DNA from 3 places in the Pseudomonas sp. Pso3 genome. Region 1 is predicted to be linked to each of the others. Evidence: riboswitches for the same ligand, from Rfam matches in the RefSeq annotation. Region 1 holds a riboswitch; each other region holds the start of a gene.

What was found. Region 1 has a riboswitch for cobalamin ahead of ACZ5R1_RS02850 (ABC transporter substrate-binding protein). Riboswitches for the same ligand answer to the same signal wherever they lie in the genome.
Region 2: linked by a shared signal. The riboswitch ahead of ACZ5R1_RS10840 (CbtB domain-containing protein) and the one ahead of ACZ5R1_RS02850 (ABC transporter substrate-binding protein) in region 1 are both predicted to bind cobalamin.
Region 3: linked by a shared signal. The riboswitch ahead of cobO (cob(I)yrinic acid a,c-diamide adenosyltransferase) and the one ahead of ACZ5R1_RS02850 (ABC transporter substrate-binding protein) in region 1 are both predicted to bind cobalamin.

The regions. Positions count from the first base shown of each region.
Region 1 is NZ_AP043687.1:600,184-607,179, reverse strand. Features, by position in the region: gene ACZ5R1_RS02870 (IclR family transcriptional regulator domain-containing protein) at 1-184, opposite strand, end outside; gene ACZ5R1_RS02865 (Mpo1 family 2-hydroxy fatty acid dioxygenase) at 328-846, shown strand; gene ACZ5R1_RS02860 (ABC transporter ATP-binding protein) at 831-1,595, opposite strand; gene ACZ5R1_RS02855 (FecCD family ABC transporter permease) at 1,592-2,626, opposite strand; gene ACZ5R1_RS02850 (ABC transporter substrate-binding protein) at 2,623-3,639, opposite strand; cobalamin riboswitch at 3,671-3,817, opposite strand; gene cobJ (precorrin-3B C(17)-methyltransferase) at 3,824-5,494, opposite strand; gene ACZ5R1_RS02840 (precorrin-2 C(20)-methyltransferase) at 5,482-6,222, opposite strand; gene ACZ5R1_RS02835 (precorrin-8X methylmutase) at 6,222-6,848, opposite strand; gene cobG (precorrin-3B synthase) at 6,841-6,996, opposite strand, start outside.
Region 2 is NZ_AP043687.1:2,318,508-2,325,503, forward strand. Features, by position in the region: gene ACZ5R1_RS10810 (septation protein A) at 1-241, opposite strand, end outside; gene ACZ5R1_RS10815 (PHP domain-containing protein) at 302-1,174, shown strand; gene ACZ5R1_RS10820 (L-threonylcarbamoyladenylate synthase) at 1,171-1,800, shown strand; gene ACZ5R1_RS10825 (segregation and condensation protein A) at 1,911-2,639, shown strand; gene ACZ5R1_RS10830 (cobalamin biosynthesis protein) at 2,630-3,004, opposite strand; gene ACZ5R1_RS10835 (CbtA family protein) at 3,004-3,681, opposite strand; gene ACZ5R1_RS10840 (CbtB domain-containing protein) at 3,694-3,879, opposite strand; cobalamin riboswitch at 3,966-4,171, opposite strand; cobalamin riboswitch at 4,230-4,555, shown strand; gene cobW (cobalamin biosynthesis protein CobW) at 4,659-5,711, shown strand; gene cobN (cobaltochelatase subunit CobN) at 5,718-6,996, shown strand, end outside.
Region 3 is NZ_AP043687.1:3,322,181-3,329,176, forward strand. Features, by position in the region: gene ACZ5R1_RS15735 (cobyric acid synthase) at 1-531, opposite strand, end outside; gene cobD (threonine-phosphate decarboxylase CobD) at 528-1,517, opposite strand; gene cbiB (adenosylcobinamide-phosphate synthase CbiB) at 1,510-2,418, opposite strand; gene bluB (5,6-dimethylbenzimidazole synthase) at 2,415-3,065, opposite strand; gene ACZ5R1_RS15755 (cobyrinate a,c-diamide synthase) at 3,062-4,360, opposite strand; gene cobO (cob(I)yrinic acid a,c-diamide adenosyltransferase) at 4,354-4,980, opposite strand; cobalamin riboswitch at 5,082-5,277, opposite strand; gene ACZ5R1_RS15765 (four-helix bundle copper-binding protein) at 5,375-5,704, shown strand; gene ACZ5R1_RS15770 (YggL 50S ribosome-binding family protein) at 5,870-6,238, shown strand; gene ACZ5R1_RS15775 (metallophosphoesterase family protein) at 6,308-6,996, shown strand, end outside.

The DNA.
Region 1 (6,996 bases):
GGGCGATGGTCAGCTGGCGCTTGCGCTCCTGGAAGGCGTGGATGACCGCCAGGCCGCGGGCCAGGGAGGTCATGAAATTTGGGTCGCCGGTGAAGGCTTCGATGCGCTTGGCCGGCGAGGCGATGATGGGCGGCGCAGCCAGTGGCGGCAGGCCGGTGGCGTGAGCGGTGCGGTTATCGTCCATCGACCCTATCCTCGGCAGGCTTTTGATCGATTATCGAGCGAGGGGGCGATTATCGCAATCGCATTTCTGCCGACACCCGCAGACGCGCAGGGGCCTCCAGGTGCATGCTGAGGCTTCCCGCCCAGTCGCCTGGATGCCTGTCGATGAAGACCCTGGAAGATCATCTCAGCCAGTACGCGAGCTACCACCGCGATCCGCGCAATATCGCCAGCCACTTCCCCGGCATCCTGCTGATCGTGCTGGCGGTGGCCATCCTGCTGTCGCGACCGGTCTTCAGCCTGGCCGGCTGGCCGCTGTCACCCGCGGTGCTGGTGGCCGGTACGGTGGCGCTCTTCTATCTGCGCCTGGATCGGCCGTTGGGGCTGCTGATGAGCGTCCTGCTCGCGCTCGCCCTCTGGCTAGGTGCCGCGCTGGCGGCCCAGACCACCGGCGTCTGGCTGGCCTGGGGGCTGGGTCTGTTCCTGATCGGCTGGGCCATCCAGTTCGTCGGCCACCACTACGAGGGGCGCAAGCCGGCCTTTCTCGACGACCTGGCCGGCCTGGCCATCGGCCCGCTGTTCATCGCCACCGAAGCCGTCTTCTGGCTGGGCGGCCGCCAGCAGCTCAGGCAGGCGATCGAAGAACGGGCCGGCCCGGTGCGGCGCCGTCAGCCCAGTCGATAGCGGATCGACGGCCGACCGTCGGGACCGTCCAGCGTCACCTGCGCCCTCACCCCCCAGACCTGCTGGATCAGCGCGGCCGTCAGCACCTCGCCGGGGGCGCCTTCGGCGACCAGACGGCCGTCGCGCAGCACCGCCAGGCGATCGCAGAACAGCGCGGCCAGGTTGAGATCGTGGATGGCCAGCACGCAGGTCGCCGGCAGGCGGCGGACCAGGTCGAGGATCTCGAGCTGGTGCTGGATATCGAGGTGGTTGGTGGGTTCGTCCAACAGCAGTTCGCTGGGCTCCTGGGCCAGGGCGCGGGCGATCTGGGCGCGCTGGCGCTCGCCGCCGGAGAGGCTGTGCCAGCGCCGTGCCGCCTTGTCGACCAGGCCGACCTGGGCCAGGGCGCGCTGGCAAACCTCGGCGTCGCGCGCGCTCCAGGCATCGAGCAGGCCGCGATGGGGCGTGCGCCCCAGGCGCACCACCTCGGCCACCGAGAGATCGGCTTCGGTACCGGCCTGCTGCTCCACCAGGGCGACCCGGCGCGCCAGGTCGCGCCGGCGCAACTCGGCCAGCGGCGTCCCGTCGAGACTGACCCTACCCTCCTCCGGCCGCCGCAGCCCGGCCAGCAGCCGCAGCAGACTGGACTTGCCCGAGCCATTGGGGCCGAGCAGTCCGAGCACCCCGCCCGGCGGCACCGCGAGGGTTACCCCGGCGAGGATTGGCTGCCCGCCGGCGCTCCAGGCCACGTCGCGCGCAGCGAGGCTCATCGGACCTCCCGTGCGCGATAGAGGATGAAGGCAAAGGCCGGGGCGCCCACCAGGGCGGTGACCACGCCAATGGGCAGGGTCTGCTTGGCCACCAGGGTGCGGGCGACGATGTCGGCCAGCACCATGAACAGCGCGCCGATCAGGGCGCAGGTGGGCAGCAGCCGGCCATGCCCCGGACCCACCAGGAAACGCGCCACATGGGGGATCACCAGGCCGACGAAGCCCACCGCGCCCACCAGGCTGACCAGGCAGGCGGTGATCAGGCCGGTGACGGCCAGCAGCAGCAGGCGCAGCGGTCCCACCGCCACCCCGAGGCTGGCAGCGGCGTCTTCGCCAAAGGCGAAGGCGTCCAGCGCCCGGGCGCAGGCCAGGCACACCAGCAGCCCGGCGAGCACCACCCCGGCGGCCAGCCAGACATCCGGCCAGCGCACCCCGGCCAGGCTGCCGAGCAGCCAGAACATCACGCTGCGCGCCTGCTCGGCATTGGCCGCGGTGGCGACGATATAGGCGGTCAGAGCATTGAACAGCTGGGAAGCCGCCACCCCGGCGAGGATGATGCGGGTACTGCCGCCGCTGCCGAGAAAGGGCAGCACCACGGCGAAGGCCAGCACCGCGCCGAGAAAGGCACCCAGGGACACGCCGAGCACCCCGCCACCGACGCCCAGCAGCATCACCAGCACCGCGCCGGTGGAGGCGCCGGCCGATAGGCCGAGCACATAGGGCTCGGCCAGGGCGTTGCGCAGCAGCGCCTGAAGGATGGCGCCGGAGACCGCCAGGCCCGCACCGCAGCAGGCGGCCACCAGGGCGCGACTGAGGCGGTATTCCCAGACGATGCCCTGGACGATGCGCTCCACCGGATAGGGCCCCAGGCCGAGGCCGTTGGCGATGGCCTGCAGACTGGTCAGGGGCGCGATGGGCATCTCGCCGAAGGACGCCGCCAGCACCACGCTCGCCGCCAGCGCCAGCACCGCGGCCAGGCCCAGCAGCCAGCGCCAGGGCCGGGCGCCTTCGGCCGCGAGGGGCAGACTCATGGTTGCGGCTTGGCCAGGTCGGCGGCCAGGGTCTCGACGCTGTCCACCACCCGCAGCGAGGGATTGAGGGTCGGGGCATCCACCACCAGCAGATGATTCTCGCGTACCGCGCGCAATTCGCGGGTCAGGGGATCGCTGCGCAGGAAGGCCAGCTTCTTGTCCACGTCATCGGCCGGGTAGAGACGCCGGTCCATGCGCGCCACGACGATATAGTCAGGGTCCAGGCTGGCGATGCGCTCCCAGCTCACCGCCGGCCATTCCTCGGCGCTGTCGACCACGTTGCGCAGCCCCAGGGCCCGGGCGATCCAGGCCGGCGCACCGAGGTTGCCGGCGACCCAGGGATCCCCTTCCAGCCGCGGACTGGAAAACCAGAACAGCACCGAGCGGCCCTGCACCCCGGCGGCTTTGGCCTGCTCGCCCGCGACGGCGATACGGCGGTCCAGGTCGGCGACCAGACGCTCGCCGGCCGGCTGCACATCGAGGATGGCCGCCAGCTCGCGGGCTTCGCGGGTCACCAGCTGCATGTCGAAGGGCGCGCTGCGGCTGCCATCGCTGTTGGAATCGGCGGTCACCGCCTTGCCCTCGCAATCGCTGGGCGCCACATAGGCGGCGATGCCCAGCTTGGCGAAGCGCGGGAAGTCCGCCACCTCGCCACCGGGGCCGACGTGATAGGTGTACTGGGCCGCCACCAGGTCCGGCCGGGTGCCGACCACGGCCTCGAAGCTGGGGGCGTTGTCGGCCAGCCGCGGAATGCCCTTGCCCGCCGCCTGCAGGTCCGCGGGCAAGCCGCCGAACCAGACGCCGGTGCCCACCAGCCGCGCGCCCACGCCCAGGCGCAAGAGCAACTCGGTGCTGGCCTGACCGAGGCTGACCAGCCGCTGGGGCGCGCGCTCGAAGACCAGCTCACGACCGCAGTTGTGCACGGTCAGCGGATAGGCGGTGGCCGCCTGGGTGGTGAGAGAGGCAACGGACAACAGGCCGGCGGCGAGCAGCGGCAGAAGACGGCGAAACATGGACTCTCCTTGGGATGACGCGTCCCTTGTGGATGTTGGGTAGCCCCTGGCAAGGTCTGGCTCGCTTCTCGCGAAGCTCACAGTGGCGCGACCGCACCGGAGTTGCACCGGCTTCCCGCCAGGGAACAGGAAGGTCGCCGAGGGTGAGCCAGCGGCGACCAGGATTCAAGCACTAAATGTTACTTTATAACAATTCCGGATCGTACCAGCGTGGCGTATAGACCCACTCGCCGCCATCGGCCCGCGGGAAACGCCGGGTATGGCTGGAGCCGAGGATCACCAGGGTGCGTGAATCCACCATGTCGCTGCGCAGCGCGCCGAGGCTGGTGTATTCGAGACCGCCACCGGGACGCCCGACGTCGCGGCCGAGGATCACCGGGGTGTTCGCCGGACGGCAGCTGCGCAGGACGTCCAGCGCCCGCTCCAGCTGATGCGGCCGGGCCTTGGAGATGGGGTTGTAGAAGGCCATGGCCAGGTCCGCCGCGGCGGCCTGGCGCAGGCGCTGCTCGATCACCGCCCAGGGCTTGAGGTTGTCGGACAGGGAGATCAGGCAGAAGTCGTGGCCCAGGGGCGCGCCGGCCAGGGCGGCGCTGGCCATGGCCGCGGTGATGCCCGGGAGGATCTCCAGCTCCACCGCCGCCCAGCGCGGATCGTCGGCGCCTTCCAGCACCTCGAGCACCGCGGCGGCCATGGCGAAGACGCCCGGATCGCCGGACGACACCATGACCACCTGGCGACCGCTGGCGGCCAGTTCGAAGGCGTGGCGGGCGCGCTGCAATTCTTCGCGGTTGTCGCTGGCATGGGCCAACTGATCCGGGCGCAAGGGACCGGCCATCTGCACGTAGGTGGCGTAGCCGAGCACGTCCTGGGCCTGGTCCAGGGCGCGGCGCACCACCGGTGCCATGAGCTCCGCCGCGCCGGGGCCGAGACCCACCACGCTGAGGCGCCCACGGCGCTGGCCGAGGTCATCGGCGTCCAGCGGCCGGTCATGCAGGTGCAGGGCGAGACCCTGGGCCTGGGCCCGCGCCACCGACGCCCGGGCGAAGTCCGGGGTGCGGGCGTCGACGAATCTCAGGGGTACGGCCAGCGTCTGGCTCAGCTCGGCGAGGCCGGGCGCGGCCATGTCTTCCGCCCGCGCCAGCAGCAGCGCCACGGCGCCCGGCGCATAGCCGGCGCTGGCGAGCAGCGCGGTGACGGCGGCGGCGGTGGCATCGGCGCGTGCCGCCACCAGCACGGCGCGGGGATGGATCAGCAGGGTGTGATCGTCAGCGCTGGCCAGTGGCGAGACCAGGATACGCTGCCGCGCCGCGGGATCGCGGGCCAGGGGCACCTCATCCAGCCAGGGCGCCTCGCCCTCGATGCGTACCGGGGCGCCGGCCAGCAGATCGGCCACCCGATGCTTGGCCACGTCGACATCGGCCAGGGCATAGCCGGCCGGCGGATCGAGCAGGCAGGTGCCGAATCTCAGTTCGCCACTGGTGGTGATGGCCGGGGCCACGTTCAGCAGCGTACCGAGCTGACGGGCCAGGCGATTGGCGCCGGCCAGGCCGCCCAGCAGCGGCACCACGGCGCTGCCGTCTTCGGCCACGGCCAGCACCGGCGGCTCGGCGGTCTTGTCGTCCAGCAAGGACGCCAGGCTGCGGATGACGATGCCGGCGGCGCAGAGCACCAGCAGCGGCCGCTGCTGCCGATAGAGCTCGCGCAGGTGATCGCCGAAGGCGCTGTAGCTGACGTCGCCCTCGACCCGCCCGGCCAGGCCGTGCACCAGGCTGCCCGGCAGGCCGGCCTGCAAGCGGCGGGCGGTGGCCAGGGCGCCGGGACCGAGGATGACGATGGCCGGGCTCAACCCTTCCATTTCACCCCCGGCACCACCACCAGCGAGAAATACGGCGAGGCCATGGGGTCGACGGCGTCCAGCGCGACGATGCGCTGATTGTCCATGGTGGCGCGCTCGATGTAGCGGGCGCGGTCGTCCAGACCCAGCTCACGCAGCACCTGGCGCACCTTCTCGAAATTGCGGCCGAGCTTCATCACCACGGCGGCGTCGGCGCTGGCCAGGCGCGCCTTGAGCTCTTCCGCGGAGAGCACCCCGGAGAGCACCGTGAGGGTCTGGTTGCGATAGACCAGCGGCAGGCCGAGCATGGCCACGCCGCCGAGCATGGAGCAGACCCCCGGCACCACCTGGGCCTCGTAGCGCTCGGCCAGGCGGTCGTGCAGGTACATGTAGGAACCGTAGAAGAAGGGATCGCCCTCGCAGATCACCGCCACGTCGCGGCCGGCGTCCAGATGGTCGGCCACCTGGGCGGCGGCGGTGTCGTAGAAGTCGGCGATCACCGTCTCGTAGGACAGCGGCGGCGCCAGCTTCTCGGTGGTCACCGGATAGACCAGCGGCAGGCGCTGCTGGCCGTCCAGCAGATAGCCCTCGATGACGCCATAGGCATTGCCGCCCTGGCCCGCGTTGGCCTTGGCCTTGGCGACGAAATAGGCCACCACCGGCGCGCCCTGCAGCAGGCGCAGCGCCTTGAGGGTGATGAGTTCCGGATCGCCGGGGCCGACGCCCAGGCCGAGCAGGCGGCCCGCCATCACTCCACCTCCGTGGCCAGGGCGTTGACCGCCGCGGCGGCCATGGCACTGCCGCCCCGCCGACCGCGGACGATGACATAGGGCACGCCGCGGCTGTCGGCGGCCAGGGCGTCCTTGGACTCCATCGCCCCGACGAAGCCCACCGGCATGCCGAGGATCAGCGCCGGCCTGGGCGCCCCGGCGTCGAGCATTTCCAGCAGATAGAACAGCGCGGTGGGGGCATTGCCGATCACCACCACGCTGCCGGCCAGATGCGGCCGCCAGCGCTCCAGGGCCACCGCCGAGCGGGTGTTGCCCTGGGCCACGGCCAGCTCGCGGATGCCCTCGTCGTGCAGGGTGCAGATCACCTGATTGTTGGCCGGCAAGCGGGTACGGGTGACGCCCTCGGCGACCATGCGTGCATCACAGAGGATGGGCGCGCCGGCCGCCAGGGCCGCGCGACCGGCCGCCCCGGCGCCCGGGGAAAAGGCCAGGTCCTGGACCACGTCGACCATGCCGCAGGCATGGATCACCCGCACGGCGAGCTTTTCCAGGTCGGCGGGGATGGCCGAGAGATCGGCCTCGGCGCGGATGGTGGCGAAGGATTGGCGATAGATCGCCTGGCCGTCGCGTTCGTATTCAAGCATCACTGGGACTCCGGGCCAGCCAGGCGGCGGCCTCGTCGAGGGACAAATGGGTGGCGCGCCGCCGGCCCGGACCGGGCTGGGTGGCGTCGCGCACGAAGAGGTCATAGCGACCGGGGGCCATCGCCAGCAGGGTGTGGGGTGCCTGTCC
Region 2 (6,996 bases), 1.7 Mb from region 1:
CCAGGGTCATGCCACCAAACACCAGGCAGGCGATCAGCGTCAGCCACTGACTCTTCTCCAGCCGGCGCTGGGTCGCGAAGATCGCGCCGTAGACCACCAGGGAGGCGATGATCAGCACCGCGGTGGCACTGAAGATGCCGCCCAGGGTAAAGGCGTGCCCGGCGAACTCCAGCGGACGCGGATCGAGCTTGTAGACCAGGAAGAACAGGAGCAGAGGGATGAAATCGATGAATTGTTTCATTAACGCAGCCGATAGCAGTGCATCGCGGCATAATACCTGATGAAGCCGGAGGAGAAAGCCATGCGTATCGACCTGCACTGTCATACCACCGCGTCGGACGGCGCCTTCGCGCCCGCCGAGGTGGTCAGACGCGCCCATGAGCGCGGGGTGCAACTGCTGGCCATCACCGACCACGACACCCTGGATGGCTATGCCGAAGCCCTGGAAGCCGCGGACGGCCTGGGTCTGCGCCTGCTGCCCGGGATCGAGATGTCCTGTACCTGGGGTGGGGCGACCCTGCATGTGCTGGGCTACAACTTCGCCCCCGAGGCGCCCGAATTGAACGCTGCGCTGGAAGCCCTGCACGAGGGACGCTGGGAACGCGCCCGGGAAATCGACCGGCGGCTGGCGGCCAAGGGCATGCCCGGCACCCTGGACGGCGCCCGGGCGGTGCAGCTGGCCCTGGGCGACAGTCGCAATGCGCCGGCCCGGCCGCATTTCGCCGAATACCTGGTGCAGGCCGGCTTCGTCGAAGACCGCGGCGATGCCTTTCGCAAGTGGCTGGGCGGCGGCAAGCTCGGCGACGTCAAGCAGCACTGGCCGACCCTGGCCGAGACCCTGGCGACCCTGAAGGGCGCCAAGGCATGGATCAGTCTGGCCCACCCGCTGGCCTATGGCTTCACCCGCACCAAGCTGCGCAAGCTGATCGGAGAATTCGTCACCGGCGGTGGCCACGCCATCGAGGTGGTCAATGGCGTGCAGCCGGCGGAGCAGGTCGGCACCCTGGCAATTCTGGCGCGGGAATTCGGTCTGATGGTCAGTGCGGGCAGCGATTTCCATGCGCCGGCCGACTGGTCGGAGCTGGGGATGTACCGCCCGTTGCCCGAAGATCTGCCGCCCCTCTGGGCGCGCTTCAGTCAACCGCTGTACCCTCAGAATCGGGAACCCCAATGAGCCAGTTCATCGAGATTCATCCGCAGAATCCCCAGCCGCGGCTGATTCGTCAGGCCGTGGAAATCATCCAGTCCGGCGGTGTCATCGCCTATCCCACCGATTCGTCCTATGCCCTGGGCTGCCGTATCGGTGAGAAGAGCGCGGTGGAGCGTATCCGCCGCATCCGCCAGCTCGACGACAAGCACAACTTCACCCTGGTGTGCTGCGACCTCTCCGAGCTGGGCATCTATGCCAAGGTGGATACCAGCGCCTTTCGCCTGCTCAAGGCCTACACACCAGGACCCTATACCTTCATCCTCAACGCCACCCGCGAGGTGCCGCGCATGCTGCTGCATCCCAAGCGGCGCACTATCGGCGTGCGGGTGCCCCAGCATCCCATCACCCTGGCGCTGCTGGAGGCGCTGGGCGAGCCGCTGATGAGCGTGAGCCTGATCCTGCCGGGGGATGACGAGGCCCTGGGCGATGCCTGGGAGATCCGCGAGCGTCTCGAGCATTTCGTCGACCTGGTGATCGAGGGCGGTCCGGGTGGCCTGCAGCCCTCCACCGTGATCAGCCTGGCCGACGACGAGCCGGAAGTGATCCGCGTCGGTGCCGGTGATCCCACGCCCTTCATGATCGAAGCATGAGCGAAGCCCTGGACCCCCAGCTGCTCGAACCCGAGCAGCTGCGCCTGGCGCTGGTCTATGGCGAGGCCTTCACCGAACTGCCCCAGGACCTCTACATTCCGCCGGATGCGCTGGAGGTCTTTCTCGAAGCCTTCGAGGGGCCTCTCGACCTGCTGCTCTATCTGATCCGCAAGCAGAACATCGACATCCTCGACATTCCTGTCGCCGAGATCACCCGGCAGTACATGAGCTACGTCGAGCTGATGAAGGCGGTGCAACTGGAGCTGGCCGCCGAATACCTGCTGATGGCCGCCATGCTGGCGGAGATCAAGTCGCGCATGCTGCTGCCGCGCGCCGAAGGCCTGGAGGCCGAAGAGGAAGATCCGCGCGCCGAACTGATCCGCCGGCTGCAGGAATACGAGCGCTTCAAGAAGGCCGCCGAGGACCTCGACGACCTGCCGCGGGAGGGACGCAACTTCGTGGTGCCCAGCTTGCCGGCGCCCGAGGCGCGGGCGCGCAAGCTCCTACCCGAGGTGGAGCTGGGCGAGTTGCTGCTGGCCATGGGCGAGGTCCTGCGCCGCGCCGACCTGTTCGAGAGTCACCAGGTGACCCGCGAGGTGCTGTCCACCCGCGAGCGCATGAGTCAGGTGCTGGAGCGCCTCAAGGATGGCGCCTTCGTACCCTTCGTGGCGCTGTTCACCCTGGATGAAGGCCGGCTCGGGGTGGTGGTGACCTTCATGGCCATCCTCGAGCTGGTCAAGGAATCCCTGGTGGAGCTGGTGCAGAACGAGCCCTTCAGCCCCATCCATGTCCGCGCCCGGGTCAGAGACACTGATGCGGAAGGGGTCGCTCAGGCGTAAGCCAGCGCTGCCGTCGCGGCCGCGCTCTTGCGCTTGCCGACCCGCAACCGGGCGCCTTCACCGGCCGCGGCCAGGGCCGCGGCTTCAGCCACGCTGGGACTGCCGGTGTGTTGCAAGGCGACCGCACTCGGCGCGGCGATGCCCTCCTGTTGCGCCAGACGTTCGGCGGAGAAGCCCTGCAAGGGTAGTTGCCAGCGCTGGGCCAGGTGTTGCAGTGCGTTTTCCTCCACACGGCGGTCCACCGTCGCCAGCGCCGTGAGGGCGTTGGGGTCGCAGCCGGCCTCCTGCAGCACTGCCAGGGCCAGCGCGGTCAGCTCCTCCACCGAACAGCCCCGGCGGCAACCCAGGCCCAGGACCAGCGCCATCAGGCCTGAGGCGCCTGGCGATGGAACAGCCAGCTGCAGGCGAGTCCCAGGAGCAGCCAGAACGGCAGGTTGCTGGCCAGCACGGCGATCTGGAAGTGCCGTTGCAAGGCCTCCGGTGCCAGGCTCGCCTGGGCGACGGGTTGGGGCGCACCCAGCAGATGGGGAATGAGCAGCAGCCCGAGGGCGGCGATCTTGAAGCCGGGATGGCGAGTGAACGCCAGGAGCGCGAGCGCCGCGGCAGTGGCACCGGCAGTGCCCAGCCACCAGGCTTGACGCAGGGTGAGATCCGCCGCGGCCGTGCCGGGTAGCTCCGGCGGCAGGCCGAGGCTGGGCGCCAGGCAAAAGGTGGCATAGCCGGCCAGGCCCCACAGCAGGCCCTGGTGCAGGCGGGTCGGGCCTCTTAGATTGAACAGGCCCGCCAGGATCAGGCCGAAGCCTACCGCCACCACCAGGTTGCCGCCAAAGGTCGACAGGGTTCGCGGCCAGCCATCCGCCGGCGTCCAGGCTGCTTCTTCACCATGATGATGCTGTCCGGCCATGGCGGGCGCCTCGGTCTGGACCTCGTAGGTTTCCGCCTGGAGGATGAGCGGGGTCAGCCACAGGCTTTGCAGGGCACTCAGCAACAGGGCCGCAAGGAGGCCGGCCACGCCGGCACTGAAGGCAATACGCTGGAACATGGCGAACTCCTTTTAGTGGCAGGGGAAGCCTTCGCTATGGCGGGTATCGTGAGCGCCGTTGTGCAGCGCCTCGACATGGGAGAAACCGGCCAGAAGCACCAGGCCCAGGCCGAGCAGGCAGGCGAGCAGGGTGGCGGTCAGACGCTGGGTGCGGGTACTGGTCTGGGGCAGGGCGGTGGTCGAGCGGGTAGCGGTCATGGCAGGGCCTCGGAGTCGAAGCGGCAGGGACGCGCCGAGGCAGCGAGCCGCAGGCGGCCGCCGTCCAGCACGACCGCCCACCGCGGGTTGCTTGAAAGCAGCAGGCCGGTCTCCGGACTCACGAGGGTTGCAGGCTGCAACTACCAGGATCGCCTTCCCCAGACTTGCCGGCCGGGTGGCTCTGTGATCCTGCGCTCGTCTACCGTTGCGGGGGCAGTGCCGGACTCGGACCGGCTTCCCGTTTCACCGCGACCCATGGCGGAGTCGCGACACCTGAAGCAGCGGCGAGCAGACCACGCGCCTCGTCCGCCGGTCAAGTCTGGCCGATTGACACCCCGGCGGGGCGCTCGTAGCCTGTCGCGTTGCGAGGTGCTCTTGTCGGCAAGAGCTTGAAAGGGAACGCGGTGCGACACCGCGGCTGCCCCCGCAACTGTAAGCGGCGTTTTTAGCCTCTCCACTAGAGCCTGTTCATAATTTGCTGCGCGTCGGCCAAACTGCGTTGAAGCTGCTTTCGGAATGCTCATTTACCATTCGTAAACTCCGCTTCCTCAAGCATCTTCGCCTTGTTTGACTCTAGCTCGCGAAATTATGAACACGCTCTAAGGCCACTGCTCACGCGGGAAGGCCGGAGCCGGGCGCCGCGAGCCAGGAGACCTGCCTCGCCACGTTTCGAACACGCAACCGGGCGGGGTGATCCGGGCTGCCATTGGGGCCTCGCCGCGGCGCGAGCGCCTGGCATGCCTGCCCGTCTTCTTTCGCTTTCTCTCTAAGGGCAGCCCATGAAAACCCTGGCCAAGACCCCCGTCACCATCGTCACCGGCTTCCTCGGTTCCGGCAAGACCACCCTGCTGCGGCACATGCTCGACCACGCCGAAGGCCGCCGCATCGCGGTGATCGTCAACGAATTCGGCGAGCTGGGCATCGACGGTGAAATCCTGCGCCAGTGCAGCATCGGCTGTACCGAGGAAGAGGCCCAGGGCCGCGTCTTTGAACTGGCCAACGGTTGCCTGTGCTGCACCGTGCAGGAAGAATTCTTCCCGGTGATGAAGGAGTTGGTAGCCCGCCGCGGCGACATCGACCATATCCTCATCGAGACCAGTGGCCTGGCCCTGCCCAAGCCCCTGGTGCAGGCCTTCCAGTGGCCGGAGATCCGCAACGCCTGCACGGTGGATGCGGTGATCACCGTGGTCGACAGCCCCGCGGTGGCGGCCGGCACCTTCGCCGCCCATCCCGAGCAGGTGGACGTCCAGCGCCGCCAGGACCCCAACCTCGACCATGAATCGCCGCTCCACGAGTTGTTCGAAGACCAGCTCGCCAGCGCCGATCTGGTGATCCTCAACAAGGCCGATGGCCTGGATGCCGAGGCCCTGGCGCGGGTACGTGCCGAGGTCACCGAGGAGTTGCCGCCGGCGGTCAAGGTGGTGGAAGCCAGTCGCGGCGTGCTGCCGCTGTCGGTTCTGCTGGGGCTGCAGGCCGAATCCGAGGCCCATATCGACAGCCGTCCCACCCACCATGACCTCGAAGGTCATGAAGACCACGATCACGACGAATTCGACTCCTTCGGCGTCCAGCTGCCCGAGGTGGCCGAGGCGACCCTGCTGGCGGCCCTGGCCGAGGTGGTCAAGACCCATGGTGTGCTGCGGGTGAAGGGCTTCGCGGCCATCGCCGGCAAGCCGCTGCGACTGCTGGTCCAGGGGGTCGGCACCCGCTTCGACAAGCACTTCGACCGCCCCTGGAAGACCGATGAGACCCGCAGCACCCAGCTGGTGCTGATTGGCCAGGAGCTGGACCAGGCGGCCATCACCACCCAGTTGCGCGCCGCGGTCGCCTGACGCCAGATGCATCTGCTGCGTACCCAGCCGGGCGGCTTCGTCCCCGACGACGGCATCGCTCACCTGGCGCAGACGCCCGGTGAGATCGTCGTGCTCTGCAGTGGCGATTCGCACCTGGCGCTGCTGGCGGAGGCGACCCGTAGCCTGGACGAGGACTATCCGAGTCTGCGCCTGGCCAATCCCATGCAGTTGCAGAACCACGCCTCGGTGGACCTCTATGTCGAGGAGGTGCTGAGCCAGGCGCGAGTGGTGTTCATCTCCCTGCATGGCGGCCAGGGTTACTGGCGCTATGGCATGGAACGGCTGGCCGAGTTGGCCGCGCGGGGGCTGACCCTGATCGCGGTACCCGGCTGCGATCGGCCCGATCCGGAGCTGATGGCCCTGGGTACGGTGGCCCCGGAGCTGGCCGAACGGCTGTGGCGCTATCTGCGCCAGGGAGGGCTGGGCAATGCCCGGGATTTCCTGCATTGCCTGGCGGCCGAATGCCTGGGTGCCCCGTACACCTACCAGCCGCCACGGGAATTGCCGCGGGTGGCGGTCTATCAGCCGGAAGGCCTGGGTCTGGACGGCTGGCGCCAGCACTGGCGACCGGATTGGCCGACCGCGGCGCTGCTGTTCTATCGCACCCATCTGCAGTCGGCCAACACCGCCTTCGTCGACGTCTTCTGCCAGCAGCTGGCCGCCGAAGGGCTGAATCCGTTGCCTATCGCCGTGGCCAGTCTCAAGGAGCCGGCCTGTCTGGAGGAGGTGGAGCGGCTGCTGGACGAGACCAACGCCGCGCTGATCCTCAATACCACCGGCTTCGCCCAGTCCAGTCCGGAGCGGCCGAATCTGACGCCGTTCCGTCGCCCGGTGCCGGTGCTCCAGGCCATCTGCGCCCAGGACAATCGCGAGCGCTGGCTGGAGAATCCCCAGGGTCTGGGTGCCCGCGACCTGGCCATGCATATCGCCCTGCCGGAATTGGACGGGCGCATCATTACCCGGCCGATCAGCTTCAAGGGCCTGGCCTGGCGCTGCGAGCGCAGCCAGAGCGACGTGGTCAACTACCAGGCCGATGGCGAACGCATGGCCTTCGTCGCCCGTCTGGCGCGTAATTGGATCGAACTGGCACGGCGTCCTGCGGCGGACAAGCGCATCGCCCTGATCCTGGCCAACTATCCGACCCGCGATGGCCGCATCGGCAATGGCGTGGGCCTGGATACCCCGGCGGCAGCGCTCGGGGTACTGCGCGCCTTGCAGACGGCCGGCTATCCGGTGGCCAATCTGCCGGACAGCGGCACCGCCC
Region 3 (6,996 bases), 2.2 Mb from region 1:
GGTGCCGACCAGATGGGCGAAGACGCCGCCGCGCTCGATGTCGGCCACCAGCAGCACCGGGCAGTCCACCGCCTCGGCGAAGCCCATGTTGGCGATGTCGCCCTGGCGCAGGTTGATCTCGGCCGGCGAACCGGCGCCTTCAACCAGCACCACCTGATAGCGCTCGGCCAATCGCGCATGGGAGGCCAGCACCGCTTCCCGCGCCACCGGTTTGTAGGCGTGATAGGCCTTGGCATCCATGCTGGTGACGGCGCGACCATGGATGATCACCTGGGCGCCGACATCGGTATTGGGCTTGAGCAGCACCGGATTCATGTCGGTATGGGGCGCCAGGCCACAGGCCTGGGCCTGAACCGCCTGGGCGCGGCCGATCTCGCCGCCATCGGCGGTCACGGCGCTGTTGAGCGCCATGTTCTGCGGCTTGAAGGGCACCACGGCCACGCCCTGGCGATAGAGCCAGCGGCACAGGGCGGCCACCAGGGTGCTCTTGCCGGCGTCGGAGGTGGTGCCCTGCACCATCAGCGTACTCATAGGGGACTCCGGTAGCTGGCGAGGCCCTGGTCCAGGCGCTGCCAGCCGGCCTCGTCGCCGGGCAGACCGAATCTTAGAGCGCCAAGCGCGGGAAACAGACGGGTCAGGATGGCCTGGCGGGCCAGGTGTTCGTGCAGAGCCGCGACATCCGGGCGCTGCAGCAATTGAAACAGGGCGCAACCACCTATGGGCATAAGATCATGGCGGGCGAGCATGGCGGCCAGACGTTCGCCGGCCTCGAGCAGCGCCTCGCGCTGACGCTGCTGGCCCGACTGATCGGCCAGCAGTTGCCGGGCGAGATAACGACTGGGGCCGTTCACCGTCCAGGGCCCCAACTGCTCGTCCAACTGCGCCAGCAGGCTCGGCGCCGCCAGCACGAAGCCCAGCCGCAGCCCGGCCAGTCCGAAGAACTTGCCAAAGGAGCGCAGCACGATCAGGCCGGGCAGATCGCTGAAGGGTGCAAGGCTTGCCCCCGGGGTGGGATCCATGAAGGCCTCGTCCACCACCAGCCAGCCACCCCGGCGTTCGAGCCGGGCGTGCCAGTCCAGCAGCCGGGCGGGCGACAGGCGCTCGCCGGTGGGGTTGTTGGGATTGACCACCACCACCACGTCCAGCTGGTCGAGATGAGTCGCGATGCCTGTCTCGTCCCACTCCAGCACCTCGTGCCCGGCGCGACGCCAGGCCAGGGCATGCTCGGCATAACAGGGCGCCAGCACCGCGACCCGCGCGGCTGGACGCAGGGTCGGCAGCGCCTGGATGGCGGCCTGGGAGCCGGCCACCGGCAGTGCCGCGCTGGCCCGGTAGCAGGCGCAGGCGGCTTCCACCAGGCCGTCGTCGGGCTCGGGCAGCCGTGCCCAGGCGCTGGCGGGAATCTCCGGCAGCGGCCAGGGCCAGGGGGCCAGGCCGGTGGATAGGTCCAGCCAGTCGCCCAGGGGAATGTCGTAGGTGCGCGCCGCGCGCCTCAGGCGACCGCCGTGCTCAAGCAAGCAGCAGTCCTCCCAGGGCGATGAGTGCGGTCCACAACCAGGCGCCACGGCGGACCAATTTCAGGGCGCGGGTGATGGCCAGGAAGGTCGGCGCCGGGCCACGGCCCAGCACCGGGCGCTCGTGCCACTCGCCGTGGTAGCGGGCCGGACCGCCCAGGCTCACGCCCAGGGCACCGGCACCGGCCGCCATCACCGGGCCGGCGTTGGGGCTGTCCCACAGCGGCGCCTGGGTCCGCCAGCTTTCGATGGCGCTCCAGAAACGGCCGAGGCCGGCATAGGTCAGGGCCACCAGGCGCGCAGGGATATAGTTGAGGACATCGTCCAGCCGCGCCGCGGCCCAGCCGAAACGCTCCAGGCGCGGCGTGCGATAGCCCCACATGGCGTCCAGGGTGTTGGCCAGGCGATAGAGCACCACGCCGGGTGCGCCGAGCAGGGCGAACCAGAACAGCGCGGCGAAGACCGCATCGCTGCCATTCTCCAGCACCGATTCGGTAGCGGCGCGGGCCACGGCGGTCTCGTCCAGCTCGCTGGTTTCGCGACTGACCAGATAGCCGACCCGACGCCGCGCCTCGGGCAGGTTGTTGCGTTGCAGGGCGCGCGCCACCGGCTCGGCGTGCTCGCCCAGGCTGCGCAGTCCCACGGCCAGATACAGCGCCAGGGGCTGGATGATCCAGGCCAGCCAGCCGATCTGGCAGAGCAAGGCGGTGAGCAGCACCCAGGGCAACACGGCCAGGCTCCAGGCCATCACGCCATGGCTGCGCCAGCCGCGCCCGCCGGGATTGAAGCGGGCCTCCAGGCTATCGGCCAGGCGCCCGAACAGGACCAGGGGATGGGCGCGGCGGGGTTCGCCGAGCAGCAGGTCGAGCAGCATGCCGCCGACGACCGCGAAGGCCAGCATCATGGCTTCTGGCCCCAGCGGTTCTCGAAGACCAGTTCCTCCAGCGGCCGCCCCTGGCGCCAGCCCTCCTCTTCCAGCATGGGCCGCGGGTAGAAGGCTTCCACCGGCCCCAGGCAGAGGATGGCCGCCGGCTGGGCGCCTTCCGGCATCTCCAGCAGGCTGCGCACGGATTCCGGTTCGAACAGCGACACCCAGCCCATGCCCAGGCCTTCGCAGCGAGCCGCCAGCCAGAGATTCTGGATGGCGCAGGACAGCGAGGCGAGGTCCATCTCCGGCAGGGTACGGCGGCCAAAGACGTGGGCTTCGCGGCCGTCCATGAGCGCCGCCACCAGCACCTCGGCGCAGTCGAGGATGCCCTGCACCTTGAGCTTCATGAAGTCGTCGCTGCGCTCGCCAAGGGCCTCGGCGGTGGCGCAGCGCTCTTCTTCCACCAGTTCGTGCAGCCGCTGGCGCAAGGCCGGATCGCTGATGCGCAGGAAGCGCCAGGGCTGCATCAGCCCGACGCTGGGCGCCTGGTGCGCAGCGCCCAGCAGACGGGCCAGTTGTTCGGGAGGCACCTCGCCACCGCAGAAATGGCGCATGTCGCGGCGCTCGGCGATGGCTCGGTAGACGGCGGCTTGTTCGGCGGGGGTATAGGGGGTCGTGGTCACGGCTTGAGCATCGCGGCGGCCGCGGCGGGTGCCGACGGCATGTAGAAGTGAATATAGCTGGCGGTGAGGCGACCGTCTCGGTAGACCGCCTCGGCCACCGCCTTGCCGTTGGGGCACAGCCCGCGCGCCCAGGGCGTCTCGGGTGACTCCAGGGCGGAGTGGTGATAGGTGTGGCCGCGCAGGGTGCCCTGCGCGAAATCCACCGACTGCAGGGCCAAGGCGGTGAGTCGCGCCTGCATCCGCGCGCTGCCCGGCAGCAGTCCGAGCAGGCTGGCGGATTCGCCGGCCTTGTCGGTCAGTTCGTCGAGCAGATAGAGCATGCCGCCGCACTCGGCGAGGATCGGCTTGCCCGCCGCATGATGGGCGCGGATGGCCGCGCGCATGCCCAGGTTGTTGGACAGCGTCTGCAGGTGCAGCTCGGGATAGCCGCCCGGCAGATAGAGGCTGTCCACCGCCGGCAGCGTCGTGTCGGCCAGCACGGAAAAGAACTGCAGCTCGGCGCCCAGGGCGCGCAAGAGATCCAGGTTGGCCTGGTAGATGAAGGCCAGGGCCGCGTCCCGGGCCACACCGATCCGCACTCCGGCCAGCAGTGGCTCGACCGCGGTCGGCTCCGGCGCGGCGAAGGCCACCGGCGGCGGCAATTCGATGTCGGAACTGGCGCCCAGGGCATCGGCCGCCATGTCCAGACGGCGATCCAGGTCGGTGACCTCATCGGCCTGGATCAGCCCCAGGTGACGACTGGGCAACTCGATACCGGCATCGCGCGGCAGACTGCCAAAGAAGGTCATGCCCGCCGGCAGGCTGCCGCGGATCAGCTGGGTCTGCCGCGGACTGCCGCTGCGGTTGGCCAGCACCCCGGCGAAGGGCAGGCTCGGCCGGTAATGGGCGAGGCCATAGGCCAGGGCGCCAAAGGTCTGCGCCAGGCCGGCGGCGTCGATCACGCCCAGCACCGGTACGCCAAAGCGCTCGGCCAGGTCGGCGGCCGAGGGCTGGCCGTCGAACAGCCCCATGACGCCTTCGATGAGGATGAGATCCGCCTCCCCCGCCGCTTCCCACAGCAGGCGCCGGCTCTCGGCCTCGCCGATCATCCACAGATCGAGCTGATAGACCGGCGCGCCGCTGGCGCGGGCCAGGATCATCGGATCGAGAAAGTCCGGGCCGCACTTGAACACCCGTACCCGCCGCCCCTGGCGGGCATGCAACCGGGCCAGGGCGGCGGTGACGCTGGTCTTGCCCTGACCCGAGGCCGGGGCGGCGATCAGCAGCGCCGGGCAATGCCGCGTCTCGCCTACCATTCGATGCCCTGCTGGGCGCGGACGCCGGCCTGGAAGGCGTGCTTGACCAGACTCATGTCGGTCACGGTGTCGGCGGCCTCGACGAATGCCTGTGGCGCACCGCGGCCGGTCACCACCACGTGCTGATGAGCCGGACGCCCGGCCAGGTCGGCCAGCACCTGGTCGACCTCCAGATAGCCATGCTTGAAGGCGATGTTGAGTTCGTCCAGCAGCACCAGGCCGATGGCCGGATCGCGCAAGAGCTCCACCGCCACCGCCCAGGCCGCGGCCGCCGACTGCAGGTCGCGGGCCCGGTCCTGGGTGTCCCAGGTGAAGCCCTCGCCCATGACGTGGTAGCGCACCTCGTCCGGGAAGCGCTTGAAGAAGAGTTGCTCGCCGGTGTCACGGCGGCCCTTGATGAACTGCACCACGCCCACCTTCATGCCGTGGCCGAGGGCGCGTGCCGCCATGCCGAAGGCGGAGCTGCTCTTGCCCTTGCCGATGCCGGTATGCACCAGCAGCAGGCCGCGTTCGTCCTGGGCTTCGGCGATGCGGGCGTCGATCACCGCCTTCTTGCGCACCATGCGCGCGCGGTGGCGCTCGTCGCGCTCGGGGCTGGTCGAATCGGGGGTGTCGGTCATGGGCGGTTCTCCGGGTGCGGGCGCGGCGCGGCGGAGAAACGGGCAGAGACGCCGCCCGCGCGAGGCAGGGGGCGACGCCGCGCGACGCCCTCCGCATCGCCGAGATGAACGCAAGCGTGGCCGGTCTCCGGGCTGGTGAGCCGATGCCCTGAGGGCATCCGCTGCGCCCCTTCCCGGCCAGGGCCAGTGGGCATCGCGCAGCTACTGCTCAACTACCGTTGCGGGGGCAGCGCCGGCTCGACCGGCTTCCCTGTTTCACCCCGCTCCAGGCGGGGCACCACGTGCAAGGGCGCAGGGTACGGACTAGCCGGGAGAGCGTCAATCGATGGCGCCGCCCGAACTCGGCGTCGCGCGGACGGGTCCACCCTAGACACCCACCGCCAGGAGCTACCGGATGAACGATGCCACCCTCGCCGCCTGCATCAAGGCCTGCCTCGATTGCGCCGCCGCCTGCGAAACCTGCGCCAGCGCCTGCCTGGGCGAAGCCAATCTGGACATGATGCGCGACTGCGTCCGCCTGGATCGCGATTGCGCCGACGCCTGCCGCCTGGCCGCCACCTTCATGCAGCGCGGCAGCGACCGCATCGCCGAAGCCTGCGCCCTGTGCCTGGCCACCTGCCGTGCCTGCGCCGCCGAATGCGGCAAGCACAAGGCCGAACACTGCCAGGCCTGCGCCCGGGCCTGCGCAGCCTGCGCCGACGCCTGCGCGGCCATGGCCGCCTGAGGCGGCTGCCGATAACCGTATCCGCTGAGCGCCGGCTGCCGTGCTGCGCGCTCTGGTCGCAGCCGAATCCCGCACAGGAAGCCGCCGCTCGGGCGTTCGGCATTGGCATTACCCGGCGACGCCAGGGATAATGCCCGCCCTTTCATCGATATCCAGGCCTTCGCCATGACCGATACCAACCAAGATCCCCGTTTGAGCCGCATGAAGCGTCGCCTGCGCAAGAAGCAGTACCTGGGCGAATTCCAGGAACTGGCCTTTGAAATCAAGGTGAGCTTCAAGAACGAACTCAGCGAAGACGATCTGGACACCTTCCTGGGCGACTTCATCGACTACGTCGAAGAGCGCAAGCTGGACTACATCGGCGGCTTCGACAACGCCTGGGTCGAAGGCACCATCATGGCCAACAAGCGCTACACCTCGCCCACCGAGGAAGACCGCACCGCGCTGCTGGACTGGCTCAAGGCCCGCGCCGAAGTCGGCGAAGCCAACGCCTCCGATCTGCATGACGCCTGGCACCACGACGGCGAAGTCTAACTAGCCTTCGCCGGATAGCTTGGCGTCCGTTGCGGTCGTAAAGGGGAATCCGTTGGAAACCAGGTCCTCATGACGACCCTCCTGCAAATCTCCGATACCCACTTCGGCACCGAGCAACCCGCCGTGGTCGCGGCCCTGGAAGCCCATGTCCGCGAACACGGCGCCGATGTCCTCATCCTTTCCGGGGACATCACCCAGCGTGCCCGCCGCGAGCAATTCGCCGCCGCCAAGACCTTCGTCGAACGCCTGGAAAGCTACGGCATTCCCCGCACCCTGGTGATCCCGGGCAATCACGACCTGCCGCTGTACAATGTCTTCGCTCGTTTCCTGACGCCCTATGGCAACTATCGCCGCCATTTCGGCCAGGACCTCGAGCCCAGTTTCGAGAACGACGAGCTCCTGCTGGTCGGACTCAACACCACCGCCCCGCGACGCCACAAGGATGGCGCGGTGAGCACCGAGCAGATTGAGCGCGTCGCCGAACGCCTGCGCCGCGCAGGCCCGGGCAAGTTGCGCATCGTCATCGCCCACCAGCCCTTCGGCGCCCTCGAACTCAGCGACCTGAGCAATCTGCAGCACAATGCCGATCACGCCCTGGCCACCTGGGCCGATGCCGGCCTGGATCTGGTGATGGGCGGCCATATCCACCTGCCCTATGTGCTGCCGCTGAGTCGCCAGTACCCCACCCTCCCCCGCGAGGTCTGGATCGTGCAGGCCGGCACCGCCCTCTCATCGCGCGTGCGCGGCACCTCGCCCAA